2 regions of the Amycolatopsis halotolerans genome follow, and region 2 is predicted to be linked to the other one. Evidence: riboswitches for the same ligand, from Rfam matches in the RefSeq annotation. Region 2 holds a riboswitch; the other holds the start of a gene.

Region 1 (7,278 bases), on a different contig from region 2:
GCTGGGGCACGCCCGCGGCTCGCGGCGTGCTCTGGACGACCATCCTCGGTTCGGGGATGGCGATGCTCGACGGCACCATCGTGAACGTCGCGCTGCCCCGGATCGGCGAGGAGCTCGGCGCGTCGGTCGCCGGTCTGCAGTGGATTCTCGACGGCTACCTGCTGGCGCTCGCCGCGCTGATCCTGGTCGCCGGGTCGCTCGGCGACCGCTACGGCAGGCGGCGCGTGTACCTGGTCGGCGTGGTGTGGTTCGGGCTCGCGTCCGGGCTGTGCGCGGCGGCGACGTCGACCGAGCTGCTCGTGCTGTTCCGCGTGCTGCAGGGAATCGGCGGGGCATTGCTGACGCCGGGTTCGCTGGCGATCCTGCAGTCGTCGTTCTCGCACGAGGACCGGGCGCGCGCGATCGGCTCGTGGTCCGGGCTCGGCGGGATCGCGGCGGCGGTCGGGCCGTTGCTCGGCGGACTGCTGGTGCAGGCGTGGTCGTGGCGGCTCGCGTTCCTGATCAACCTGCCGCTCGCGGTGGTCGTCGTGCTGATGGCGCGGCGATTCGTGCCGGAGTCGCGGGATACCGCGGCGACCGGGCATCCGGACTACGTCGCCGCGGCGGTCGGGGCGCTCGGGCTGGCCGGGGTCACCGGTGCGCTGGTCGAGGCGCCGGTGCGCGGGATCGGCGATCCGGTCGTGCTGGTCGCGTTGGTGGTCGGAGTCGCCGGGCTGGGGTTGTTTCTTTGGCTCCAGCACCGTGCTGCCGAACCGCTCGTGCCGCCTTCGTTGTTCCGCGACCGGACGTTCACGCTTTCGAATGCGCTGACGTTCGTGGTTTACGCGGCGCTCGGCGGCGTGATGATGCTGCTGGTTCTGCAGCTTCAGGTGTCGCTGGGTTATTCGCCGACGCTCGCCGGGCTGGCCGGGTTGCCGATCACGGTGATCATGCTGCTGCTTTCCGGCCGGTCGGGGGCGCTCGCGCAGCGGATCGGGCCGCGGCTGCAGCTGGTGGTCGGGCCGATCGTGGTCGGCGTCGGGATGTTGCTGCTGACGCGGGTCGGGCCGGGTTCGTCGTACCTCGGGTCGGTGCTGCCCGCGGTCGTGGTGTTCGGGCTGGGGCTGGCCACTGTGGTCGCTCCGGTGACCGCGACGGTGCTGGCCGCCGCGCCGGACCGGTATGCCGGGGTCGCGTCCGGGGTCAACAATGCGATCGCCCGATCGGGTGGACTTCTGGCGGTGGCGGTATTGCCCGCCGCGGCTGGTTTGACTGGTTCGGCTTACCGGGATCCGGCCGCGCTGACTGCCGGGTGGCAGACGGCGCTGGTGATCTGCGCGGTGCTGGCGATCGTCGGCGGGCTTATCGCGTTGGGAATTCACAACGGGGTGCTCGGCGCCGCTGAGCCGGACGACTCGCCGCATCCCGGGGATTGTCTGCATTGCGGGGTGGAAGGACCGCCCACGCACGTCCATCCAGGCGGGCGTCGCTGATCTTTCGGTGGGGGAAGTGTGCTGGGGTTTGTTGGTGCCGGGGAGCTGACCGCTGCCATCGTGACCGGGCTCGACGGGAGCTTGCCGGTCGCGTTGTCGCCGCGCTCGCGGGAGATCAGCGCGGGGCTGGCCGCGCGGTATCCGGACGTGCGGGTGTGCGCGAGCAACCAGGAAGTGCTTGATCAAGCGGACACGGTAGTGCTGGCCGTGCGGCCGCCGGTGCTGCGGGAAGTGGCGGCTGAGCTGTCGTTCCGGTCGGAGCACGTGGTGATCAGTGCGGTGGCCGGGGTGCGGGTGGAGCAGTTGCGGGAGTTGGTCGCTCCGGCTTCGCGAGTGGTGCGGTCGATTCCGTTGCCGCAGGCGGCGCAGCGGCAGAGCCTGACTGCGATGTACCCGGAGGACGGCGTCGCGCGCGAATTGTTCGAGCGCGTGGGCGGCGTCGTGGTGCCTCGCGACGAGCCGGGTTTGGAAGCGTTCAGCGCGGCTACGTCGACGTTCGCCGCGCACCTGGATTACCTGGCGACTATTGCCGGGTGGATGGCCGCGCAGGGCGTCGAGGCGGACGTTGCTTCGGCGTACGTGACGCACATATTCGCGCAGGTCGGGAAGTCACTGGCCGGCGGCGGGCCGTTGACGGAGCTGACTGCCCGGCACATGACTCCGGGCGGGATCAACGAGCAGTTGCTGGGGCATCTTCGGGCGGAAGGAATGCCGGAGACGGTGCGACAGGGGCTGGACGCGGTGCTGGCCCGGTTGCGCGGATCAGCCGCGGGATCGGGCGACTAACCGGGTCTCGATGCTTTGCAGCGCCGTGATCAAGGTGCCGATCTCTTTGGCGTCCGTGAACGTCCCGTCGAGCAGCTCGGACCACGTGTCGCGCAGCCGTCGCAGGTTCTCCGCGGCCTTTTCGGTGGGGTAGAGGCGTACCCGGCGGGCGTCGTCGGGGTCGGCTTCCCGGCGCAGCAGCCCCTTGGTTTCCAGGCCCCGGACGGCCCGGCTGACGTTGCTGGAGATCATCTGGGTCGCCTCGGCCGCGGCGTTGACCGTGGTTCCCGGGTGCCGGTCGACGAACCGCATCACCGCGCCTTCCAGCGGCGTCCCCGACTCGGCGTTGGCCTCCTTGGCGGCGTTGATGTGCCGGGCCACCGCGAGGATCAGGTCGGCGAGCTCGAAAAGCTGGTCGTCTTTCACCCGGTCAGCATAGCTATCTTTTGACAGGTATCTCCCTGGCAGTGTAGGTTAGCTATCAATTGATAGCTAAGGAGGCGGTCATGACCGAAGCCAAGAGCGCGCTGATCATCGGGGCCTCGCGGGGGCTGGGCTACGCGCTGGCCGCCGAGTTCCTCGGCCGCGGCTGGCAGGTCACCGCGACCGAGCGGGCGCCCTCCCCGCTGCACGAGCTGGCCGGGCTCGCGGTGGAGACCGTCGACATCGCGGTGCCCGATCAAGTCGCGGCGCTGCGCGAACGGCTGGCCGGATCGGCGTTCGACCTGCTGTTCGTCAACGCCGGAACCAACTACACGACCGACCCCTCGGCGACCTTCGCCGACGTGTCCACCGAGGACTTCGCCCAGGTCATGGTGACCAACGCGCTGAGCCCGATGCGCGTCGTCGAGGCTCTGCGGGACCTGGTCCCCGCGACGGGCACCATCGGCGTGATGTCGTCGGGCCAGGGCAGCGTCGCCGACAACACCAAGGGCGGCTTCGAGGTCTACCGGGCGAGCAAGTCCGCGCTCAACCAGCTCATGCGCAGCTTCGCCGCCCGGCACGCCGACGACCCGCGCACCCTGCTGCTCATGGCGCCCGGCTGGGTGAAGACGGACCTGGGCGGGCCGGGTGCCCGGCTGACTATCGACGAGAGCATCCCCGGCGTCGCCGACACGATCGAGGCTTGGGCAGGCAAGGGCGGGCTGCACTATCTGGACCGCCAAGGCCAGACCGTCAACTGGTGACCGCAGCGGTCCCGTTAAGCGCCCCAATGTGGCGTTGGGTGCGTGGGACGCACCGAACGCCACATTGGGTGCGTCAGACGCACCCAATGTGGCGTTGGGGCGCTCGGGCCTAGGCGAGCAGTTCGGCCAGCATCGCCGGATCGATGTTCCCGCCGGAGACGATCGCGACTGTGCGACCGCCGGGCAGTTCGTCCGCGTGGTGCAGGTAAGCGGCCGGGGCAGTGGCCCCGCTGGGCTCCGTCACTAGACGGCCCTGCTGGGCCAGCGCACGGACGGTGTCGCGGATTTCGTCCTCGGTCACGGTGATCACGCCGTCCAGGACGTGCCGCAGATGCGCGAACGTGAGCTCGGACGGTTGCGCCCGCAGACCGTCCGCGATGGTGCGGGCGCGTTCGGCGATGGGCCAGTCCACGATCTCGCCCGCGGCGAGGCTGGCCGCGGTGTCGGCGGCCAGTTCCGGTTCGACGCCGTAGACCTTCGCGTTCGGGCACTTCGCCTTGATGGCGGTGCCGACGCCGGAAGCGAAGCCGCCGCCGCTGACCGGGACCAGCACGGTCTCGACGTCCGGCAGGTCCTCGGCGATTTCCAGGCCGACCGTGCCCTGCCCGGCGATGATGTCCGGGTGGTCGAACGGCGGGATCAGCGTGAGACCGCGTTCCTCCGCGAGCGCGAGCGCCGCCGATTCCCGTTCCGCGATCGGCACTTCGCGGACTTCCGCACCCCAGCGGAGGGTGGCTTCGACCTTCAGCCGCGGAGTGACGTCCGGCACCACGATCACCGCGGGAATCCCGAATTCGCGCGCGGCGTAGGCGACCGCTTGCGCATGGTTGCCGCTTGAATACGCGACCACGCCGCGTTTCCGTTCGGCGTCGGTGAGTGCGGCGATCGCGTTGTACGCGCCGCGGATCTTGAACGCGCCGATCGGTTGCAGGCTCTCGGGTTTCACCCAGAACTCGCCGGGAACCCAGAGCTGGCGCAGCAGCGGAGTGTGCACCGCGGTGCCCTTCACCCGCTCGGCCGCGGTTTCGATGTCGGAGATCGTCACGAGGTGCATGCGGCGAGTATGTCAGGAAAGTGTGAGCTTTAGTCTATCCATTTTGGACAGTCAACGTGGCGTCCCTCACGCCTGGGCAACGAAGGGAGCGTCTCAAGCGACTTAACCGTTGAAGAAACAGGACACGGCCGGGAACGATCAGATCGGAATCATGAGCGAGGAGCAGAAGGAAACCGCGGAGGACAAGAAGAAACTCCGGACGACCTCGGTGCTCGCCGCGGCGCTGGCGGCGGTCACCGCCGCGTTGCTGGGTTCGACGCTGGGGGTCGCGGGAACAGTCATCGGCGCCGGGGTGGCCAGCGTGGTCAGCACGGTCGGCGGCGAGTTGTATCTGCGTTCCCTGCAGCGAACTCGTGATGCCGCGCGGAAGGCGATGGAGACGGCCGCACGACGCAGCCGGGCCGGGCTCGCTCCGGTGCGGGTGCCGGTTGAGGACGTCGCGTCGGCTGGCCCTGGCGATGCGCCAACGGTGTATCTCCCGGCCGATTTAGCGAACATGCCTACAGTTCGGTTGTCCGAACTGAAGCCGACTGAACCGGAGAAGTCCGACAGCCTGGGCGAGAAGCTGCGGAAGATGCGGTGGCCGTTGATCATCGCGTCGAGCGTCGCTGCGTTCGTTGTCGCGTTGATTGTTCTGGTCGGTCTGGACTTGACTACCAAGGGCAACGTGTCGACCGGGTTGATTCCTCGGCAGCCGGATACCAGCCAGCAGCGGGATGATCACCCGGACAACACGCCGAGTACCGCACCGCAGACGCCCCCGCCCGGCGAGTCGAAGCAGAACAATCCGACGTCCACTCCGACCACGACGCCGAGTGCTCCGCCGTCCTCGCAGCAGCCGACGCAGCAGACGCGCCCGCCGTCCACCTCCTCGAACCCGAGCACGAGTTCGCAGGCCCCCGCCACCAGCCAGACGCCGACCGCCCCCGCAGTCCCGTCAAACGGGGGCGAGTAGCTCCCCGCGGCGATCCGTGAGGGGAACCTTCACGGACTCTGAGTCCCTCAGGGTTCCCCTCACGGCCCTCTACGAAAGCCGCGCCTTCAGCCCTTCCGCGGCCGCCTTCGGATCCTCCGCCTCGGTAATCGCCCGAACGACCACCACCCGAGAAGCCCCGGCCTCCAGCACCTCCGGCAACCGAGCCTCGTCGATCCCGCCGATCGCGAACCAGGGCCGCTCCGTCCCGAGAGCCGAGGTGGATCGGACCAAGCCCAGCCCCGGCGCGAACCGGCCGGGTTTCGTCGGGGTGGGCCAGCACGGGCCGGTGCAGAAGTAGTCCACGCCGGTCTCCGCGGCGGCCGCGGCGGCCTGCTGCTCCGAATGGGTGGAACGGCCGATCACCACGTCGTCGCCAAGGACGCGGCGCGCCAGCGAGACCGGGATGTCGTCCTGTCCCAAGTGCAAGACGTCCGCGCCCACGGCCAGCGCCACGTCCGCCCGGTCATTCACCGACAGCAACGCCCCGTGCCGCGCACAAGCCTCCGCCAGCACCTCCAGCGCCGCGATCTCCTGCTTGGCCTCCAGCGGCGCACCGCCGGTCTTGTCCCGCAGCTGCACGATGTCAACGCCCCCGGCCAACGCAGCGTCAGCGAACTCCGCGAGGTCTCCACGAGAAGCGCGCGCGTCGGTGCACAAGTACAGCCGGGCGTCGGCGAGACGGGTGCGAATTTGGTCTCCGGTCAAGGCAGGCATGGCGGTGACGTTACCCGCGCGCTACGGTGTGGGAGTCCGCACGGGAGCCCGAGGCACGGGCTGAGAGGGAGCTGCCGCTCCGACCGTGGAACCTGATCCGGGTCATGCCGGCGCAGGGAGCGTGATTCCACTGTGAACACCAGCACCACAACCGTCACTGTCGTCGGCGGCGGCGTCATCGGGCTGTCCGCGGCCTGGCGCGCGGCCGCCCGTGGATGGCGCGTCACGGTCGTCGACCCGGATCCCGTGCACGGCGGCGCGTCCTGGCTGGCCGGCGGGATGCTCGCCCCGGTCACTGAGGCGTGGCCGGGCGAGGAAGCCGTGCTCAGCCTGGGGGAAGCGTCGCTGCGGCGCTGGCCCAGCTTCGCGCGGGAGCTCGCCGCCGAAGGGACCGATCCAGGGCTGGCCGAGCACGGCACGATCGTCGTCGGGTTCGACAGCGCCGACGCCGGGCACCTCGACATCCTCGCCGGGTACCTGCGTTCGCTCGGCCGCGACGTCGAGACGCTCACCGGGCGCGAGGCGAAGCGGCTCGCGCCGGGCCTCGGCGCGGTTCGCAGCGGCCTGCATGTGCCGGGCGATTTAGCCGTGGACAACCGGAAACTGCTTACAGCGCTGAGCGAAGCGGCTACGAAGCGTGGGGTCGAGTTCCGTCGTGAGCGGCTCGAGAGCCTCTCCGAAGTGTCCGGCCCGGTGATCCTTGCCGCCGGTGCTTGGACCGGGCAGGTGCATCCGTTGCTGGAGCACGCCGTACGCCCGCTGAAGGGCGAGATTCTGCGACTGCGTCCACGTCGGGGCTGTCTGCCGCCTCCGCCGTACACAGTGCGCGCGATGGTCGAGGGACGGCCGATCTATCTGGTACCGCGAGAAGACGGCGAACTGGTCCTTGGCGCGACGCAGTACGAAGCGGGTTTCGACCAAGCTGTCACCGCGCGCGGCGTACGCGAGCTGCTGGAGAACGCGGAGCGGATTCTGCCCGGCATCACGGAGTACGAGCTGGTGGAAGTCGCAGCCGGACTGCGTGCCGCGAGCCGCGACGCTTTGCCGTACATCGGCGAAGTGAGCGAAGGCGTGTACGCGGCGACAGGGCATCACCGCAACGGTTTGCTG
Region 2 (7,278 bases):
GTCCTGGAACACCAGACCGAATTCGCGCTTGTGCACCGGCACCGCGGCGAGATCAGTGCCGTCCCAGGACACCGAACCGGACGACACCGGCTCCAGCCCGGTGATCGCGCGCAGCAACGTCGACTTGCCTGAACCGGACGGGCCCAGCAACGCGAGCACCTCGCCGTCGGCGATGTCCAGCCGCGCGTCGCGGACCGCGGCGAAAGATCCATAGTGGACAGTCAAATCCCGTACCGTGAGCGCCATCAGAACTCCCCGACCGTGCTGCGGCCGCGGACCGAACCGAACCGGTCGATCAGCGCCACCGCCGCCACAGTCACCACCATGAGCAGGGCGCACGCGGCGTACGCCATTTGGTTGTTCAGCTCCCCCGGCCTGCTGATCAGCGTCGCGACGGCGACCGGGAGCGTCGGCGCGTCCGGCCGCGCGAGGAAACTGGTCGCGCCGAACTCTCCGAGCGCGACGACGTACCCGAAGCCCGCCGCGGCCACCACCGACCGCGCGACCAGCGGAAAGTCGATCTCCCGCCACACCCGCGCCGGGCTCGCGCCGAGCGTCGCGGCGGCCTGGCGCAGCCGGACATCCACAGCGCGCAGCACCGGCAGGATCATCCGCACCACCAGCGGCATGATCACCAGCGCTTGAGCGAACGGCACGAGCAGCGGCGACGTGCGGAGGTCGCCGGGCAACGCATCGAGCGTCACGAGATAGCCGAAGCCGACGGTCACCGCTGAGACGCCCAGCGGCAGCATCAACGCGACGTCCATGGTTTCGCCCATCCCGCGCGCGAGCCCTCCCGGCGAACGGCGGAGCGCCACCAGCACCACACTCGCGACCAGACCGACAGCCATCGCCAGCAGCGTCGCATCAGTGGCCGCGGCGAGCGAGTTCTGCGCCGCGATCCAGCCGGAGACCTGCAGCGCGTCGTTCTGCCCCACCGTGTTCAGTGCCCGATATCCGGCGAGGCTCCATCCGTCCGAAGTGGACACCGACTCCAGGAGCAGCGAGACGATCGGCGTCAGCAACAGGCCGAGCACCACGACCGCGGCGCTGACCGTCCACCACTCTGCTCCGCGCGGCCGACGCGCGGTGACCTGCGCGGACCGCAGCTTCACCGCGTTCTCTCGCTTCCGACGCGCCATCGCCCCCAGCACCAGCGCAGCGACCACGGCCGCGAACTGGATCAACGACAACGCAGCCGCACCGGAGAGGTCGAGCAGGTCGACTGTCCGGAGATAAATCTCGGTCTCGAGCGTCCGGTAGCTACCGCCGCCGAGAATCAGCACCACGCCGAAACTGGTAGCGCAGAACAGAAACACCACCGCGGCGGCGGACGCGACCGCCGGGCCGAGCGCAGGCAAAGTCACCGACCGGAACGCCCGCCACGGCGACGCACCGAGCGCCCGCGCCGCCTCGGTCGCTCGCGGATCGAGATGCGCCCACAGCCCGGCGACCGTGCGCGCGACGACGGCGACGTTGAAGAACGCGTTGGCCAGCACGAGCGGAAGCACGCCACCGTCCGGCCAGATCGCCCGGAAAGCCAGACCGACGACAACCGTCGGCAGCACGAACGGAACCAGCACGATCGTCCGCGCCAATCCGACGCCCGGCAGCCGGACCCTCGCCAGCAGGTACGCCACCGGCAGCCCGGCGAGCACCGCGACCACCGTCGACGCGGCCGCGCTGGCCAACGTGAACCCGGCGAGCCGCCACGTCTGCGGGTCGCCGAGCACGGTGTCGACGCCGCCCGCGGAGAACCCCCGGCCGACGATCGCGACGACCGGCCAGGCGAAGAACACCACCAGGAACGCGACCGGCAGCAAGCCGAGCAGCGTGAGCCCGATGGTGCGCGCGGGGATCACGCGCCCATGAGCGAGCGCCATTCCCCGATCCACTTCTCCCGGCCAGCCTGCACCTTGTCCGCGGGCATGGTGGCCGGCGTCTGCGGCTGTGGCGCCGCGGTGGCCCAGCCCGCGGGCAGTTCGACGCCCTGGCGCGCCGGGTAGACGTACATGTTGGCCGCGACCGTCGTCTGGAACTGCTGCGACAGCAGGAAGTCGACGACCTTCTGGGCCTGCGGGACCTGCTTGCCGTTGGTGAGCACGCCCGCGTACTCGACCTGGCGGAAGCAGGTGTCGAGCAGGGCCTTGGTGCGCGGCTTGCCGTCCTCGCCGACCTCGGCGGCCGGCGACGAGGCGTAGGACACGACGATCGGCCGCGGGCCCTTGCCCGAGGAGCCGGAGAAGTCCTTGGTGTAGGCCTCCTCCCAGCCGCTGACGGTCTTGAGGCCGTTGTCCTTCAGCTTCTGCCAGTAGCCCTGCCAGCCGTTCTCGCCGTACTTCGCGACCGTGCCGAGCAGGAAAGCCAGCCCCGGCGACGCGGTAGCCGGGCTTTCCGCGACGGTCAGGTCCTTGTACTTGGGGTCGGCGAGGTCGTCGTAGGTCTTCGGCTCCGGGAGGCCCTTGCTCGCGAAGTAGGCCGGGTCGATGTTGACGCAGACGTCGCCGAGGTCGACCGCCGCCAGCCGGTGCTGCGGGTCGACGGAGTAGCGCTGCGGGCCGCGGTCGGCCTCCGGGCTGGTGTAGGGCTGGAAGACGCCCTCGCTGAGCGCGCGCGAGGCGAAGGTGTTGTCGACGCCGTACGCGACGTCGCCGATCGGGCTGCCCTTGGTGAGCACGAGCTTGTTCGTGAGCGCGCCGGCGTCGCCGGACTTGAGGATCTTGAGCTTGATCCCGGACTGGCGCTGGAAGGCGTCGAGCACGTCCTGCGGGGCGGCGAACGAATCGTGCGTGACCAGCGTGACGGTCGGAGTCTGCTGGTCAGAGCTCGCGGACGACCCGCCGGAGTCGCCGCTGGAGAGCGAGCAGGCGCTGGCGAGCACCGAGACCCCTGCGAGACAGGCCACCGTGCGGACGGTCCGCGACATCATTCTTCCCCTCCTGCACTGCGCCGGATGAGGGAGAGCGATACGGCCTCCCTACGCCGGCATGATCCGGATCCAGGTGCGAACGGTCGCGGGTGCGAGGCCCGCCTCTCAGCCCGGCGTACCGGACTCCCGTGGCAATGCCGCAGCGTAGCCGACACCATGGAGTGATGACTCAGCTATTGAACGACTCGGCGGTGGACCAGGCCCTCGGCACCGTTCCGGAGTGGCGGCGCGAGGACGACACCATCGTGCGGACAGTCGAACTTTCGTCCTTCCCGGCGGCGATCGAGGTGGTGGACCGGGTGGCCGTGCTCGCCGAGGAGGCCGACCACCATCCCGACATCGACATCCGCTGGCGCACGCTGACCTTCCGCCTCAGCACCCACTATCTAGGCGGCCTGACCGAACGCGATTTCGCACTCGCCAGGCGGATCGACGAGGTGCTGGCAGCCCGCTGACCAGGTGTGACGTCCGCAACCCTGGCATAACGACCGGCCCCCTCGCGCGTCTCCCGGACAGACGCGACGGAAGGAGCCGGGATGGTCCAGGCACTCGTGGTAGGGATGGGTTCGTTCGGCCTGATGGTGGCCGCCGCGGGCGGGGTGCTGTGGCACACCGCGCGCAACCGGCGTGACCTTGATCACAAGCGGTAACAGTGAGCTAGATCAAGGCGCTATCCCAGCGGAATCATCGGCACTCGCCCCGCTAGGACTCGCCATGAACAGCACATCCGCCCAGCTCACCGCCGCACAGCGCACGTGGGTCGCGGTGTTTTCGACCGCTGTCGTCCTGTTGTCGATGATTGTGCTCGGCCTGCTCGGCTGAGCGTCAGCCGGTTTTCTCGGCGAGTATCCAGACCTGCTTGAGCGGCAGGTCCAGGCGAATGCTCTCCGGCAGCCGCTCGTAGCAGGCGAACAGCTTGTCGAGAAGGACCTCCGCGTTCCGGAGCCGGATGGTGGACCGCTGGGCCGATAGGTATCCGGCACCCGCGACGGTGTCGGTCCCTTACTCGCCGCCCTCGGGCGCGTCAGTACTCGAACCTTCGGCACCGGATTAACGACATCCCCGTCATCGACGGTTCTTGGGCGGCTCCTTCGCCCCGACGATGACATCTTGACCGAGGTATTCCTTGATCAGGTGCTTCAGCTCTGGGCCTTCGATCAGCCGAAGGCGTTCGTTCCGTTGCGCGAAATCATGACCCGCCTTGCCGTAGTACGAGGTGGTGACCATGATGCCCGTCCCCGCCTTCTTGTCCTCCATCGTGCCCCAGAGAGCCCTCACGGCCTCGACAGGAACGCTCTTGACATAGCGTTTGGCCTGGATGACCGCCAGACCACCCATGACCGGGTCTGGATTCACCGCGATGGCGTCGAGGCCGTCATCGCGCGATGCTTGGGTCACCCAGGACTTCATGCCCATCGCTTCGAACAGTTCACGGACGAGGTGCTCGAACTCGTTCGGCGTCTGCTCAACCAGAACTGTGCGGGAATCCAAGCCCGCCGCTACGGAGTGGGCGTCGACGAGGCGAAACCGCGTCAAGTCGGGATCGAAAATCGGCTTCACAGGTTCGACGTCATACGGGTGAGGTGACATCAGAGCATTCAGGTGACGGAGGCACTGCCGCGGCTCCAGCTTGTCGAGCACCAACTCGTCGAACTTCTCCCTGGACGCCGACACAGTGAGCAGACATGGCCGGATCGCCTGACCGGTCGCCCGGTCCGTAGTTGAAAGGTGGCAGTTCACTGTTACCTCGCTGACGAGTCCAGTCGGCGCCGCAGCGAACGTATCTCGCAGCACGAGCAACGCAAGTTGAGCAATGAGGTCGGCATACCTCTGCCGCACGTCGGCAGGTTTTCTCGGCGTCGACTCGATCGTGTCGCGCGCTTTGACATAACGGAACACCGTTTCGGTCGGGATCACCTCCGTGTCCGGCAGCTCGCGAACGACCAGGACCTGACCGCTGTCCGGCCGGTACCCGACCTCTGCCTCCTGAGGAACACCGTCTGGGACTGGCGACGCTTCCAACGCCAGCCGGAGACAACGTTCAACAGCCGCCTGGTCACCGCGGCGGAATGCTTTCAGGAGCGCATCGACCTGTTCGTTGTGCTGATCGACATGCCGCCTTCGCTCCTCCTCGCGGTTCGCATGCCGCTTGCGGCTTTGTTCGAGCTGGGCAAGACGATGCGATTCCCGCTGCCGATGAGCTGCCTGCCCCTGCTCGAATCGGAGGCGAGCTTCCTGGGCCGCCTGGCTATAACGAGCGTCTCCACCGAACATACGGGACAGAAGACCAGGCGCTGGCGGAGCAAAGTCTTCCCAAAGCGGCGGCTGCTCCGCGTCCGACAGTTTTCCCGCCGACAATTCCTCAGCGACGAAGTCAAGGCGCATGCCACGGAAGTCGAGCGGTGTTCGACGCGTCAAGCCCGCGCGCAGGACACTTGCAAGCCTTTCACAGCTTGCTGCGGTCGCCGCCGTGAGCTCTTCTGCTTCCGCGACCCGCTCAGCGAGGTACTGCGCTTTGCGATCACGATCCGCCTGCGCCTCGGCGCGCTTGGCCTCGCGCTGCTGACGATCAGCTTCCCGCTGCTGTTGAGCGATGAATCTCTCCTGAGCTTTCTGCGCTTGCAAGGCTGCTCGGCGCTCACGCTCGCGTCGTTGTTGCCCCTTGCTTTGCGCCATGCCCAGCCCCGCCTCCGCCTCGGCTACCTCTAATTGGGATGTGGCTCGGGAGCAGCAGTAACCCGTTGCCCAGATCGACTTTAGGTTGCCACTCGCGTCTCCACCGCGCGATCACTCGGACGTCGCAAGTCGATTGGTCCTACTGCGCTAGTTTTCGAGCAGAGACTACGAAGAGTGCCTACTTGGACCGAGCGGCTAGCCGCTCTTGCCGGCCCGCGCGCTCCATCGCCCCAAACGACAGCTTCGGATAGCGGCTCCCTTCAACTAACCAATGCGGAACCGCTCCCGATATTCGTTGGGAGTCGTCTTCAGTGTCCGCCGAAAAGACCGATTCAACGTCGAAACAGTGCCGAATCCGCAAGCCCCAGCGATCCGCGATAACGTTTCGTCAGTCGTCTCCAGCCGATGCCGCGCCGCCTCGACCCGCGCGTGCTCGACGTAGGCGGCGGGTGTCATCCCCAGCTCCGCCTTGAAAACCCGCGTGATCTGCCGATCCGTCACATGGGCATGCGCGGCGAGATCGGCGACCGTCAACGGATCCGCCAGATGTGCGGCGATGTGGTGCCGCAACTCATCCACGCGCCGAGTCGCGGACGCGGGTTCCAACGACACGCTGAACTGACTCTGTCCACCCGGCCGCCGCAAAAACATCACCAGCTGACGAGCCACCCTCGACGCTAATTCCGGACCGAAATCGTCGGCCACCAACGCCAGCGCAAGATCAAGACAAGCGCTCAGCCCAGCCCCGGTCCACACCCTGCCGTCGCGAATAAAGATCGGATCCGCGTCGACAGTCACCTCCGGATGCTCCGCAGCCAACTGTCGAGCCGTCGACCAGTGCGTGGTGGCGCGCTTGCCGTCGAGCAGCCCCGCCGCCGCGAGGATGTGCGCTCCGACGCAGACGGACGCCACCCGACGCGTCCGCCCAGCCAGCCGCCGCACCTCCGCGACCACCGCCGGGTCACATCGCGCGACGATCTCCCCGTTCTCCCCGGCCGTCACGGCCCCCGGCACGATCAGCGTGTCAATCGCCTTCCCGGACAACTCCGCGAAGGTCACGTCCGGCAACACCCGCACCCCCGCAGAGGTGGTCACCGGGTCCATCGTCCCGGCCGCGAGCACCACCCGGTACCCCGTCGGCTGGTCCATTTCCCGCTGCAGCAAGGAAAACACCTCAGCGGGCCCGGTCACGTCGAGCAGGTCGATCCGATCGAACAGGACGACGACCAGCAGCCCCTTCATCGCGCTCCTCATGTCGGTTTCTGCGTCTTGCATGTCATTGCCGACATCCACTGCCGAGTCTAGCGTCGATCGTGCGAACCGGAAACGAGAGGAAACCCCCACCATGGCAAGGAAAACGCTGCGGGAGCTGAACGGTCTCGACCAGACCCCGGCGACACTGGCCGACGCGACGCTGATCATGGTCGACTACCAGAACACCTACACCCGCGGCGTGATGGAACTGGACGGCTGGCGTCCGGCGCTGACCGCGGCTCAAGACTTGCTCGCCAAGGCCCGCGCCGCCGGAACAACCGTGATCCACGTAATCAACGACGGCGGCGAAGGCACGCCGTACGACATCCGCGCCGAGATCGGCAGCATCCACCCAGACGTCGCCCCGCTCGACGGTGAGGCGGTCGTCGTCAAGGGCGCGCCGAACTCGTTCGTGAACA

What was found. A riboswitch is a leader RNA that binds a small molecule or an ion and turns the genes downstream of it on or off. The one in region 2 is predicted to bind thiamine pyrophosphate.
Region 1: it holds a riboswitch for thiamine pyrophosphate, as region 2 does, so the genes downstream of both, thiO (glycine oxidase ThiO) here and ACFORO_RS37375 (thiamine ABC transporter substrate-binding protein) in region 2, are expected to answer to the same signal.

Annotation. Positions count from the first base shown of each region.
Region 1 covers NZ_JBHRWI010000020.1:546,446-553,723, forward strand. The annotation lists gene ACFORO_RS17670 (MFS transporter) at 1-1,472, shown strand, start outside; gene ACFORO_RS17675 (NAD(P)-binding domain-containing protein) at 1,491-2,258, shown strand; gene ACFORO_RS17680 (MarR family winged helix-turn-helix transcriptional regulator) at 2,235-2,663, opposite strand; gene ACFORO_RS17685 (SDR family NAD(P)-dependent oxidoreductase) at 2,744-3,424, shown strand; gene ACFORO_RS17690 (threonine ammonia-lyase) at 3,534-4,478, opposite strand; gene ACFORO_RS17695 (hypothetical protein) at 4,630-5,433, shown strand; gene thiE (thiamine phosphate synthase) at 5,503-6,168, opposite strand; TPP riboswitch at 6,199-6,304, shown strand; gene thiO (glycine oxidase ThiO) at 6,301-7,278, shown strand, end outside.
Region 2 covers NZ_JBHRWI010000056.1:72,404-79,681, forward strand. The annotation lists gene ACFORO_RS37365 (ABC transporter ATP-binding protein) at 1-246, opposite strand, end outside; gene ACFORO_RS37370 (ABC transporter permease) at 246-1,883, opposite strand; gene ACFORO_RS37375 (thiamine ABC transporter substrate-binding protein) at 1,859-2,926, opposite strand; TPP riboswitch at 2,958-3,069, opposite strand; gene ACFORO_RS37380 (4a-hydroxytetrahydrobiopterin dehydratase) at 3,094-3,384, shown strand; gene ACFORO_RS37385 (restriction endonuclease) at 3,995-5,605, opposite strand; gene ACFORO_RS37390 (GlxA family transcriptional regulator) at 5,870-6,847, opposite strand; gene ACFORO_RS37395 (cysteine hydrolase family protein) at 6,951-7,278, shown strand, end outside.